3 regions of the Sporomusa rhizae genome follow, and region 1 is predicted to be linked to each of the others. Evidence: riboswitches for the same ligand, from Rfam matches in the RefSeq annotation. Region 1 holds a riboswitch; each other region holds the start of a gene.

The links. A riboswitch is a leader RNA that binds a small molecule or an ion and turns the genes downstream of it on or off. The one in region 1 is predicted to bind S-adenosylmethionine.
Region 2: it holds a riboswitch for S-adenosylmethionine, as region 1 does, so the genes downstream of both, SRRS_RS17465 (MetQ/NlpA family ABC transporter substrate-binding protein) here and SRRS_RS02965 (PLP-dependent aspartate aminotransferase family protein) in region 1, are expected to answer to the same signal.
Region 3: it holds a riboswitch for S-adenosylmethionine, as region 1 does, so the genes downstream of both, SRRS_RS08670 (hypothetical protein) here and SRRS_RS02965 (PLP-dependent aspartate aminotransferase family protein) in region 1, are expected to answer to the same signal.

What each region holds. Positions count from the first base shown of each region.
Region 1 is NZ_CP156925.1:649,503-653,681, reverse strand. Features, by position in the region: gene SRRS_RS02970 (ABC transporter substrate-binding protein) at 105-1,406, opposite strand; SAM riboswitch class I at 2,040-2,137, shown strand; gene SRRS_RS02965 (PLP-dependent aspartate aminotransferase family protein) at 2,218-3,360, shown strand; gene SRRS_RS02960 (alpha/beta hydrolase) at 3,666-4,179, shown strand, end outside.
Region 2 is NZ_CP156925.1:3,685,561-3,689,739, reverse strand. Features, by position in the region: gene SRRS_RS17475 (sigma 54-interacting transcriptional regulator) at 1-591, shown strand, start outside; gene SRRS_RS17470 (aminopeptidase) at 573-1,688, shown strand; gene SRRS_RS17465 (MetQ/NlpA family ABC transporter substrate-binding protein) at 1,752-2,573, opposite strand; SAM riboswitch class I at 2,680-2,783, opposite strand; gene SRRS_RS17460 (YerC/YecD family TrpR-related protein) at 2,990-3,307, shown strand; gene hisZ (ATP phosphoribosyltransferase regulatory subunit) at 3,310-4,179, shown strand, end outside.
Region 3 is NZ_CP156925.1:1,935,944-1,940,122, reverse strand. Features, by position in the region: gene SRRS_RS08685 (acetyl-CoA hydrolase/transferase family protein) at 1-56, opposite strand, end outside; gene SRRS_RS08680 (IclR family transcriptional regulator) at 89-883, opposite strand; gene SRRS_RS08675 (hypothetical protein) at 1,124-1,294, opposite strand; gene SRRS_RS08670 (hypothetical protein) at 1,326-1,922, opposite strand; SAM riboswitch class I at 2,090-2,192, opposite strand; tRNA gene SRRS_RS08665 (tRNA-Leu) at 2,392-2,480, opposite strand; tRNA gene SRRS_RS08660 (tRNA-Cys) at 2,487-2,561, opposite strand; tRNA gene SRRS_RS08655 (tRNA-Gly) at 2,572-2,646, opposite strand; tRNA gene SRRS_RS08650 (tRNA-Phe) at 2,652-2,727, opposite strand; gene trsS (radical SAM (seleno)protein TrsS) at 2,804-4,179, opposite strand, start outside.

The sequences.
Region 1 (4,179 bases):
GTGGCTCGAGAATATATTCTTAGGCCACCGTTCTTTCCTCTATTCCCTGCGCTTTCATCGGGCCTATTCACCGATTACCCGGACTTGTTCTTCCCGATCTTCTTTTATTTCAGCAGTTCATTAATCTTTGCCTGCGTTTGCGTCAGCCCATCTCGCGCTGAAATGCTGCCGTTCAAAATCCGGTCCCTTACATCAAGAAGAAGTTGCTCGGCCTGAAGACCTGCATCTCCCGGAAAAGAAGTCCAGGATACTACGCCATCCATCTGTGTCGTTGCAGCGGCCATCATTTTATTTTCAACCAAAAAGTTCTTTAATCCGTTCTCAGCTGTGGCAACATCTTTACGCGGCGGCACATATCCCGTACCCTTAGTCCAGGCCGCCATGGATTCAACGCTATACAGGAATTTTTCAAATTTCCATGCTGCTTTCTGTTCTTCCTTCGTCTTAGCGGTAATAGCCAGGAAACAGCCGCCTGCCGGCAGTCTCTTCGGCTTGCCCTGCCATGCCGGCGAATTTATTGCTGCAACGTCAAAAGAAGCACCCTTTTGAATGTTTGCACGCTGGGCGATTGTTGTATATAACATGCCTACATTACCATTAATAAAAGACTGTACGCCCTCACCCCAGGAAATGTGTAATGCGGATTTCTTATTGGCGACCATATCTGCATAAGCCTCGTACGCTTGAATACCTTCTTCAGAAGCAAAACTTGCCTTGCCATTTGTCATCATTCTTGCACCGTTACTTTCCATAAGTGCCTGTTGCGCCCAGTTATCGGCAGGCTCCTGCATATAAAAACCGTATTTTCCTGTCTTCTCTTTAATGGTATTAGCAAATACAATCAACTCTTCCCACGTTTTTGGCCCGTTTTCATCCAGACCGGCCTGCCGCAAAAGATCTTTGTTAATATAAAGCACCGGAGTGCTCAAGGAGTAAGGAATACCTACCTGACTCCCTTTGCTGTTTTTAGCAAGCCCTAATACGTTGGGCAAAAAATTATCCTGCAAAAAGGTTTTATCCTCAGGAAAGTTCTCATCAATTACTTTCTGTGGTTCAACATAGCTGAAGTTATTAGAAAAGTAATCCAAAAATGCCCAGCCAATTTGTACTACGGCCGGTGATTTTCCGGTTGCAACCTCCGCCTGCAGATTCTGCATTAAGCCCTTGTACATATCAGGATTGTATCGTGCCACAACCTCTACGTCTTTGCTCTGGGCATTAAATTCGCTAACAAGTTGTTCTACTGTTTTTCCTCCCTGAGTCTCTGCATTACAATGCCAGTATTCAATCTTTACCTTTTTCCCATTCGGCGCCGAATTTCCTGTGGAACCAGGAGCTCCGCAGCCTGCCAGCAGCATGGTACTGAGCAATCCCATAGCTATTATCTTTAGGATATTTTTCTTCACCTTTATGTACTTCCTCCCCCTCTGGATTTTGCTTTCAGTATAGCACCCGGAAAAAACCTTAATGTTACAATTATGTAAAACCTATGTAAAGAATTACTATAATGGCTGCGATTACTTAGCTAATTCCCCTATCCTGCAATTAAAAAGGCTGAAACACTTGTTTTCCAAGTATTTCAGCCTTTTGCATAAAGATAAATGGGAGGATTTTCGTGTGGCTTACCCATTCTCACAGCCTATTGGAGTAAAGATAATTTGATACCTGTCTTTCCACCTTCAACCGCTATCGATTATATGATGCTTCCAGTAATCTATTCACTTATCTATCAATATTGCGCAACCTGGAGATCTTTCATCACAGCAATCTGCGTCTTATCGGGTATTTTTAGTTTTATTATGGAACCTATATTAGTTAAATCAGGCTTTTATGTCCCAATAAAGTGGACAAATCTCCATTCTTTCCCCGCTTACATCACTTTAGGCATTATAATTAAGTTACTTGTTGAACAAATGAAAGTAGTTAGTGCCCGGCATAAAAGTTAGAGGAACACAGGGGATAGGGCCTAGTAAATAATTATTGACAAACTTTATTGATTGTGTCAAAATAATATTCATTAAAAATTAAAAATAATATCGAACTTATCAAGAGTGGTCGAGGGACTGGCCCTATGACACCCAGCAACCAGCATTTATGCAAGGTGCTAAATCCAGCGGAGCAATCCGGAAGATGAGTGATTATGTTTAGCAGACGGCTCTTCTTACGGAAGAGCCGTTTTTGTCGTTATTGTCATAATAAATTAAGGAGTTGGGTTATATGAAATTAGCAACCAAAATTGTCCATGCCGGCCTGGTAACTGACAGGACTACCGGAGCCATCAGTACCCCTATCTATCAGACAGCAACCTTCCGTCATCCCGAGCTTGGCCGTAGTACCGGCTATGACTATTCCCGCACCCAAAATCCCACCCGCCAAGCAGTCGAAGAAGCTATAGCCGTTCTGGAAGAAGGACATGCCGGTTTTGCTTTTTCCTCAGGCATGGCCGCCATTACGGCAATACTTATGTTATACCGGCCAGGAGATCATCTTATTATCACCGAAGACTGCTATGGCGGGACATATCGCATTCTTGACAAGTTATTTAGCCAATTCGGCTTGACAGCTACTTTTGTCGATACCGGCAATCTTGAAGATGTGCGCCAATCGATACAGCCTGCCACTAAAGCTATATTGCTTGAAACACCTACCAACCCGCTGATGAAAATTGCCGATATCCGGGCTATTACGTCTATAGCCCGTAAGTATAGCTCCCATCCTATTCATACTATTGTTGATAACACCTTCTTATCCCCCTATTTCCAACAACCTTTGGCGCTTGGCGCCGATATTGTCGTTCATAGCGGCAGCAAATATTTAGCCGGGCACAATGATGTTATCTGCGGCCTAGCCGTTGCCAAAGATCCAGCTCTGTGCGAAAAAATCGGTTTTATCCAAAACGCCACCGGCGCGATTCTCGGACCTCAGGATAGCTGGCTACTGCTCCGCGGTCTCAAGACGCTGGCAGTTCGGTCGCGTCAACACGAAAAAAACGCATTATCTGTCGCCGAATGGCTTACCACCCATCCCAGTGTTAATAAAGTGTATTATCCCGGCCTGGCAGACCACCCCGGTAAAAAAATTCAAGACGCCCAGGCGTCCGGGTATGGCGGCATGCTGTCCTTTGTAATAAACCACCCCCTCCTGCCTGGTGAGATACTGCGCAAGGTAAAGGTCCTCCAATTTGCTGAAAGTTTGGGCGGTGTCGAATCCTTAATTACCTTCCCTGCAATACAGACCCACGCCGACATTCCGGCTGACATTAGAGAGCGGTTAGGCATTAGCGACTGTCTGCTGCGCTTGTCGGTCGGTATTGAAGATGTGGAAGATATTATTACCGATTTAGCACAAGCGCTTGCGTAAAATGAAAGAAGGTAAAATAATTTACCCCTGCTTGTTACTGGCCCAAGGACTTGAGTAAAATTGCCCAAGCAGTGTGGAAGCTGGGCTAAGATTTTTTTCTTGACAATACCCCCAGGTAGTGTTAGCATAATGAAAAATAGTAAATACCGGTAAAGCTGATCAGAGAACTGAAGGCTAAAGATAGTTTAAAATAACTATGCTCTAGCCTTTTTTTAAACTTAATATATAGCTGATTAGAGAACTAAAGGCTAAAAAGTGATACAAGTCGCTTTTTAGCCTTTAGTTATTTGAGGAGGAGATTATGAATGAAAAAACATGAATGGATAGTAAGCCAACACCGCAAATTGTCTGCTATGATCCAGACGCATAGTTTTACCGTAACACAGACCCCTGTCGTCATTTGCTGCCATGGTTTTACCAGTGAGAAAGTCGGCACCAATCAGCTAATGCTACATATAGCAAATGCCATTGAGGCCGCAGGTCTCATCGCCATTCGCTTTGACTTTAGCGGTTCCGGCGAAAGTGATGGTGAATTTGCCACAGATACTACAATAAAAAATTGGCAAACCGATTTGCGAAATGTCATAGCCTGGGTAAAAAGCTTGCCCGAATTTGAAGGCCTGCCAATCTATCTCTTAGGGCACAGCTTAGGCGGCTTGATTGTGCTTAGTCATGAAGACAGCGCTATTGCCGGCCGGGTAGCGTTAGCCCCAGTCACTCAGCCTGTCCAAAATTTTCAAAACATAATTTTTGGCCCCGACTTATGGCAGCGTTCTTTAAATGGCCGGACAATAGCCAACTTTTTAGGTAAAGGCTTTA
Region 2 (4,179 bases), 2.8 Mb from region 1:
TTCCGGGCTGATCTTTATTACCGTCTAAATGTTCTTCCCCTATATATACCGCCTTTGCGAAAGCGGAAAGAAGATATTCCTTTGTTGATACAGGAGTTCATAAAACGGGTATGTCATGAGCTTAAACGACCGGCTTTTCAGTTTTCGCAGGGCGCCATCGAAATTATGCTGCAATATGGCTGGCCTGGTAATATTCGAGAACTTGAAAATGTCATACAGTACTTGGGCCACATTGTCGATGATGTTGTGTTGACTGAACATTTGTTGTTTAACAGAGAGGAAAAGTATAGTCAGGTGGCTACAGATGCTTATAATCATGAATTTGAAACAATGTACCAGTCGTATGTAAGTAAGGGGTTTATTCATGAAATGCAAGGGATTCTGCAGACTATAAAAAAAGCCAATTATGCTGTCGGCAGAAACTATATAATTAGCCAAATGAGAACCCAGGGATGGGATATAACCGAACAACAGCTTCGCTACCGTTTGCACTTGTTAAAGCAAGATAACTTACTGGAAGTCGGGCGGGGACGGCAAGGCAGCAGCCTGACAAAAAAAGGAGAGGAATTCATATGTTGGATGAAAGAATAAAAAAACTGGCGGTTAATCTTATTAATTATTCGGTTCGTCTGCAAAAGGGAGAAAAACTGCTTATTGAAGTTTTTGACGGCGGGCAAGATCTTGCCCGGGCATTAATATCTGAAGCCTATAAGGCAGGCGGTATGCCGTTTGTAACTTTCAAGAGCCAGGCTTTACAGCGGGCATTATTATTTGAATGTGATAAAGAGCAAATAGACTTAATCGCTGGTTGGGAAGCTGTGCGAATGCAGAACATGGACGCGTATATTGCTATTCGTGCCTATGACAATGTAAATGAGCTGTCTGACATTCCAGCTGAAAAATCCCTGATATACCAACAAAACTGGTGGAAGCCGGTACATACAGATGTTCGTATTGCTAAAACCAAGTGGTGTGTATTGCGGTACCCCGGACCTGCCATGGCACAGATGGCGGGCATGAGCACCGAATCATTTGCCGATTTTTATTTTAAAGTCAGCAATATGGATTACGCCAAACTGGCAGCAGCTGAGGAACCGTTGGTGAAACTTATGGAACAAACCGATCAGGTGCGTATAACCGGTCCAGGGACCGATGTGGAGTTTTCCATCAGTGGAATCCCTGTTATGAAATCCTGTGGACTGAGAAATATCCCGTGTGGAGAAGTATTTACCGCCCCGGTCAAAGACTCGGTGAACGGTGTTGTAACCTATAATTGCCCGACTATTACTCAGGGAAAGGCCTTTGATAATATTTGTCTCCGGTTTGAGAAGGGGAAAATTGTTGAGGCTACTGCCAATCATACCGCAACTTTGAATCAGATTTTGGATACTGATGAGGGAGCACGTTATATTGGTGAATTTTCCTTAGGGGTAAACCCCTATATTCATCACCCAATGCGGGATATATTATTTGATGAAAAGATTAGCGGCAGCTTTCATTTTACTCCCGGTAATGCCTATGCTACTGCTTTTAACGGCAATAAATCGGCTATTCATTGGGATTTGGTGTGCATTCAGACCCCGGCTTACGGCGGTGGAGAAATCTGGTTTGACGGCAAGCTGGTTCGCAAAGACGGAAAGTTTGTGTTGCCTGAACTGGCAGGACTTAATCCGGAAAATTGGGAGTAGAGAGAAAATAGATAATAAAACAGGCTTGCTCCTTTTTATAAGAAAGGTGCAAGCCTGTTGCAATTAGAACGCAGGTACTACTGCGCCTTGATATTTGTCATTGATAAACTTCTTAACTTCCGGTGAAGTCAGAGCTTTTGTCAGCTTCTGGATTTCAGGACGATTTTCGTCACCTTTGCGCACGGTAAGGATATTAACATAAGGGGAGTCATTTTGTTCAATAAACAGAGCGTCTTTGGTAGGAACAAGTTTGGCTTCAAGTGCATAGTTGGTATTGATCACTGCTAAGGCAACATCGTCAAGAGAGCGGGGCAGTTGCGGAGCTTCGAGTTCGCGGATTTTTACGTTTTTAGGATTTTCAGTAATATCTTTTATGGTAGCGTTAACACCGGCACCATCTTTTAGCTTAATAATTCCGGCTTTGGCTAGCAATGCTAATGCGCGTCCACCATTGGTAGGGTCGTTAGGAATACCGATTTGAGCGCCATTTTGCAGATCGTTAAGGTTTTTAATTTTCTTGGAGTAAATACCCATTGGTTCGATGTGCACTGCGGCAGTGTAGGTGAGATCCAGTTTGCGTTCGGCGCTAAATTTGGTCAGATAAGGAATGTGCTGGAAGAAGTTAGCATCAAGCTCTTTTTCAGCTACGGCAATATTGGGACGTACATAGTCGGTCATCTCAACGATAACCAAATTGATGCCTTCTTTTTCTAACAGCGGTTTAACCACATTAAGAATTTCGGCATGTGGTACAGCGGTTGCACCCACTTTGATTGTTGTTTTATCTGAAGCAGCAGGAGCGGCTGGTTGTTTGCTGCCACAACCGGCAACAAAAGCGGATAAAGCCAATATGGCGGCAATTAATAGTAAAGTAAACTTTTTCATTAAAAATTAATCCTCCTTAAAATTGCATGTAAATTACTTTATGTGCTCCTCCTTTCAGAAATAAATAAAGCCTCTTCGGCAGTCCGAAGAGGCTTTGTTGTCCAGTTCTTCATCTGCCAGGAATTAATCCTGTGGAATTGGCACCGTTCGCGTTTGCGATGGTTGCCGCGGCGTCATTGGGCCATTCCCTCAGCCAGCTCTTGATGAACAATATGTAATTTACTTGAGCTTTATATTAACATGGCGCTCAGAGACCTGTCAACAAAAAAATAAATAGTATTATTTGCCAAATAAGTGGGAATGTTTATTTTAGGGTATTTTAATTAAATAAAGAAGAAAAGAAATAAAGAAGGAAAAATTCTGCAAACAGCGAATAAGCTATGTAATAACAAGTATGTACAGGGAGGCGTAGCTGTATGACAGCAAACCCTAAGTTAAAAGACGATATTACCGACCAACTGTTCCGCGCTATTTTATCATTGAAAACCGAAGAAGAGTGCTACCAATTCTTTGAGGATGTATCTACCATTGGCGAGCTAAAATCGATGGCACAGCGGCTGGAAGTTGCCCGGCTGTTGAAAGCAGGGGTAATTTATGATGACATTGTTGCCGCAACCGGTGCCAGCACGGCAACGATCAGCCGAGTTAAACGCTGTCTGTATTACGGGGCAGATGGCTATAAGACAGTTTTGGCGCGCCTGGAAGAAGACCAGGCAGATCAGAATGGAGTGTAATTATGAATAATAATAATTTCGTGCCTCAGATTCCGTATGGCACGCGGGATTTATTACCGCGTGAAGCCAAACAGAAACGGATTGTCGAAGGCGCGCTGGCGGAACTCTTTTCCCGCTGGGGTTATGCAGAAGTTGTAACTCCGACCTTTGAGTATATGGAAACCCTGACGGTAGGTACAGGGAGTGATATTCAACAGCATGTCTTTAAGTTTTTTGATAAAAACAACCGGACTTTGGCGCTTAGGCCGGATATGACAACTCCAATTGCCCGGGTAGTGGCCACCAGGCTGAAAGAAACTCCTCTGCCTATCAGGCTGTTTTACCTCAATAACGTCTTTAGACATGAACAGGCGCAGGCTGGCAGGCAGTGCGAGTTTTATCAGGCCGGCGTTGAACTTTTGGGAGCGCCTGACCCGGCCGCGGATGCTGAAGTTGTGGCGCTGGCTGTAGAAGCTATGCTGGAGTCCGGGCTGACTAATTTTCAAATCAGTTTGGGCCAAGTTGATTTTATCAACGGCCTTATGGCAGAAAGCGGCCTGAGTCCGAAATATCAGCAAAAAGTAAAGTATGCCATGGTTAGCCGCGATTTGGTAGGGCTGGGCGAGCTCTTAGACCAAAGTGGTCTGAGCCCGGCAGCACAAGAATTGCTAAAACAGATTCCGGTATTGCATGGGCGGGACGAAATGCTGAATAAAGCATACCAGCTAACAAATAATGAACTTAGCCGGACGGCACTGGGTAACCTTGCCGACATCCGCAAGCTCTTAACAGCCTATGGTGTGGATAGCTATGTAAATTTTGATTTAGGTATTATTCGTGATTTTGATTATTATACAGGAATGGTATTCGAAGGTTATACGCCTGGCTTGGGC
Region 3 (4,179 bases), 1.3 Mb from region 1:
TTGACTGCTTGCTCGGCAACCGTAAGTTTTGCTCGATATTCTCGCTGAATATCCATTATTCCCCTCCGTCTAAACTAGTATGTCTTGGCTATAAATAACCACGATACCCTAACTCTTGGGAAATTAATCTTGCCTTTTCTTTCATGACTTGCGCAACTGCCTCATACTTTTCTTTGTCGAAACAAGCCGTAGTTCCCGAAACAGTAATCGCTGCCTCAATTTTGCCGTTGGCATTAAGGATTGGCGCTCCAATACAAGTAACACCCTCCATGGTCTCATTGCTCGCCACAGAATAGCCTTGCTCTTTTATTTTAACAATTTCCTCAGTAAGCGCCTGTCTGTCATTAATGGTGCAAGCGGTGTATTGCGGTAATGCCTGGCAAAGCACTTTTTCAATAAACTCATCAGTATTATAGGCAAGGAAAACCTTGCCTAAAGCCGTACTATGGAATGTATTACAATAATCAAAACACGGAATGATGAAAACAGGCCGAGTTGGTTCAAATTTATCCACAATGGTCAGGCGCCCGGCTGATAATACGGCCAGTAAGACAGCTTCATCAACTTCTTCCACCAAAGCTTTAAGGTATGGGGAGGCGATCTTGCGGATATTTAGCCGTTCTGTACAGGCTAAGCCTAACGGCATCAGTCGAAAACCCAAGGTATAGTGTCCGGTATCGGTCTGCCGGACAAAATCTCTTGCCAATAAGGTTTGCAATAAATTGTGTACAGTGCTTTTTTGCACTCCGAGCTCCCGGCTTAATTCGGTAACGCCCATTTCGCGCGATGAACCCTCGAGGATAAAAAGCAATTCGATAGCCCGGTCAACGGATGCAACTAAGTATTTGCTTTTTTCAGTATTACTTGATATATTCTGGCTCAATTTATTTCTTCCTCACTAGCCTACGTTCGGTTATACCGAACATCGTTCTGAATTTTAATTTTAAATATTGTTATTCTACACAATTTGGAAAATTCCTTGTGTTTTTAGCGTGGAAATATTTTTTTGCAGCATTTCTTGCAAAGAATTTAAGCTGTCTTTAAACGAATTTGCTATGCCATAAGTCTTTATCCTAATAAAAAAAAGCATCTGTTGTCCCTTTAAACAGATGCTCTCTGAAATTTAAATTCCGTCGCCATACATGCCTTCGAGCGGCACATTTCTATCTTTCTGAATAAATGTTACTACTTTGCCATCACGAATAATAATAACAACTTCATTCCCCGCCTCTTCTCTTGGGGCCAAGCTGCCGACTTCATTATGTTCGTTGTATCCTTTACCTCTATCCGTCATCGAATGATCTCCTCTCATTTCTTCCTGCTCCTTAGTGTCCAAAGAAACCACTTCTTTCTGTTAAAACCTGCTGGGCTTGCTGAATATGGCTGCTTTTGATTAGAACTTCAATCAGCCCATACGATTCAGTTAAACGCAATATGGGAATATGGGCTTGCGCTAAGCCTGCCGCTACCACCGTTACTGCATTTAACAGCGAATGTCCGTTTTTGGTTTGTACCGCAACTTTAACACAATCGTCAATAACCTCAGGCTTATACTGTAGCTTTTCCAGCCCTTCACAAACTTTTGTTAAAAAAGCTCCCTGGACTACAAAACTCACTTGGTGCGGCTGAATAGACACCATATCCAGGACAGCTCCATAGCCGGCAACAGACTCTAAAACACTCGCTATCTTTCCAGCACCGTTATCTGGCGTAGAATTGAAAAAGGAAACAAGCGCAATCTTCCTGTCATAAGAAACCTGAAATTCCTTGTTTGTTCCAGAATCATCTATTAGTATCGATTTAACATTAGACATGGCTGCCATCGGCGACATTCGTTTGATCTGGCACATTCGCAGTTGCTTATGTTTTTTCTCCGGAACATTTTTTTGCGCTAATTCGCGCGTCAGGGTAACAGTACTCATTGTAAACAGCACCTCCAAATGGCCATACTCTTTTCGTAAATCTAAGAAAAGACTTTGTTTGCGCCAATTCTTTAGAACAAGGGCACAAACCTTAGTCGTTCTTACTTGCTCAAGAGGAAAATATAAAAAGCCCCTTTCCGAGGAAAGGGGCCTGTGTCTACACCTTCCTCTTATCTGCCAGGATTACTCCTGCTGGATTTAGCACCACTGCAGTAAACTGCCGGTTGCCGGGTGTCATCGGGCCAGTCCCTCGACCACTCTTGATAAGAGCTCTTTTAAATTGAATAAATTTTATCACGAACATCTAGAAAATGTCAATATATCAACCAAGCCAAAACCAATTAATAAAGAACCCGGTACAAAACATTAACCCTTACTGAACTGTAGTTACCTTTCAACATGTTTGCATATTTTTTACAAAAAAATAAAAATGAGCTGCCTTTAGACAGCTCCTAACTTATTTTAATATTGGTGCCGAGGACCGGAATCGAACCGGTACGGAAATTTCTTTCCGACGGATTTTAAGTCCGTTGCGTCTGCCAGTTCCGCCACCCCGGCATTATTTGGAGGCGACACCCTGATTTGAACAAGGGGATAAAGGTCTTGCGGACCTGTGCCTTACCACTTGGCTATGTCGCCATAAAAAAAATGGAGCGGAAAACGAGATTCGAACTCGCGACCCTCGCCTTGGCAAGGCGATGCTCTACCGCTGAGCTACTTCCGCTTAAATGGTGCCTCAGGACAGAATCGAACTGTCGACACGAGGATTTTCAGTCCTCTGCTCTACCGACTGAGCTACCGAGGCGTAAATTGTATTACCGACGACAGTTATATATATTATCATGTTTATCATTCCGTGTCAACATAACATCTTTTGGTTTTTATATTATACTGTCTTTTCCTAGTTTCTTCCGATACAGCGGTGCGCCCTGACGGTTAGTGAGATTATAGGCGCAAAACGGAATCAGCCGGTTATCTGGCCCGACTACATGAATAAAACATTGTTTTAATCGATCCAAATCCAAGTTCCATACATCTTGAAATGCCATCCCCGAAACGGCAAGCGTATAGGTATTCACCTGTTCTAGAAATGCATCAAGACTGGCTGTATTTCCAACACCCGCCTGAGTTAATTGATCCTTGCACTTAGTACCAATTTTCGGAGCTGACCATTGCCTGGCAACAAACTGCCTGGCGCGTTTTGCCCCCTCTGTTGCCGGCTTACCCTGACAGCAACAACCGCTCGCCGAATCTTGTTTAAGCGGTTTTATTTGCCCGTCCGGCATTAAAATAAAGTTAGCGTGAAAAGAACAATGGGCATGTTCGCCACCTGGCGGACGGAAATCACTTGCTTTCATTTGCCCGTTTGTCTGTTTTTCAATTTCACGAAGCACCCTAGGAAGCGTAATACGGCCACTGTCGTCAGGCTCTTCGGGATATCTCCCAAAATAGCTTACAGGTTGGAAGTGGACACCCCTGACTATCGGCATGTTTCTTATGGCAAATTTCAAAATATCACCCAACTGACTGTCGTTTACACCAGGAACCAGAGTCGGTACAAGTACCACCCCAAGGTCATGTGCCGCACAAACCTCTATTGCCTTTTTTTTGAGGTCAAATAGTGCCCGCCCTCGCAGTTTTAGGTAGACATCGTCGCTTATCCCATCAAACTGCAAAAAGACACAGTTGAGACCGGCGGCTTTTAATCTCTCTACATATTGTTCATCTGCCGCCAAACGTAAACCATTGGTATTAACCTGGAAAAAAACCAGACCTAGCGTTTTGCCCAAAGCTATAATCTCCGGCAAATCATCACGCATAGTTGGTTCGCCACCTGATAGCTGAATGTTAAACGGGCCGCCACTATTCATTAGCATTCGGTACCAGCCCTCAATAACCTTGAAGTCAGGCTCCTCCTTGCAGCTCTCTGAAGCAGAGGCAAAACAAACCGGACAGTGCAGGTTGCATAGATTTGTTACTTCCAACAACACACAGCAGGTTTGCTGACGGTGCTCCGGACATAGACCGCAGTCAAACGGGCAGCCTTTGTCGACTTGGGTTGCACATGCCACTGGTGACGATGGGATCTGCGGGTTAACCCAATCAAGATACCCAGGCTCTCCTTCCCACACACAGACTTGAACCTCGCCATGCTCCGGGCAGTTTTTTCTCAAATAGACATTATTACCCTTTAACACCCTCACTGCCGGAATCCGCTTCAAACACTCGGGACATACACTTTGGGTTGTCGAAAGCG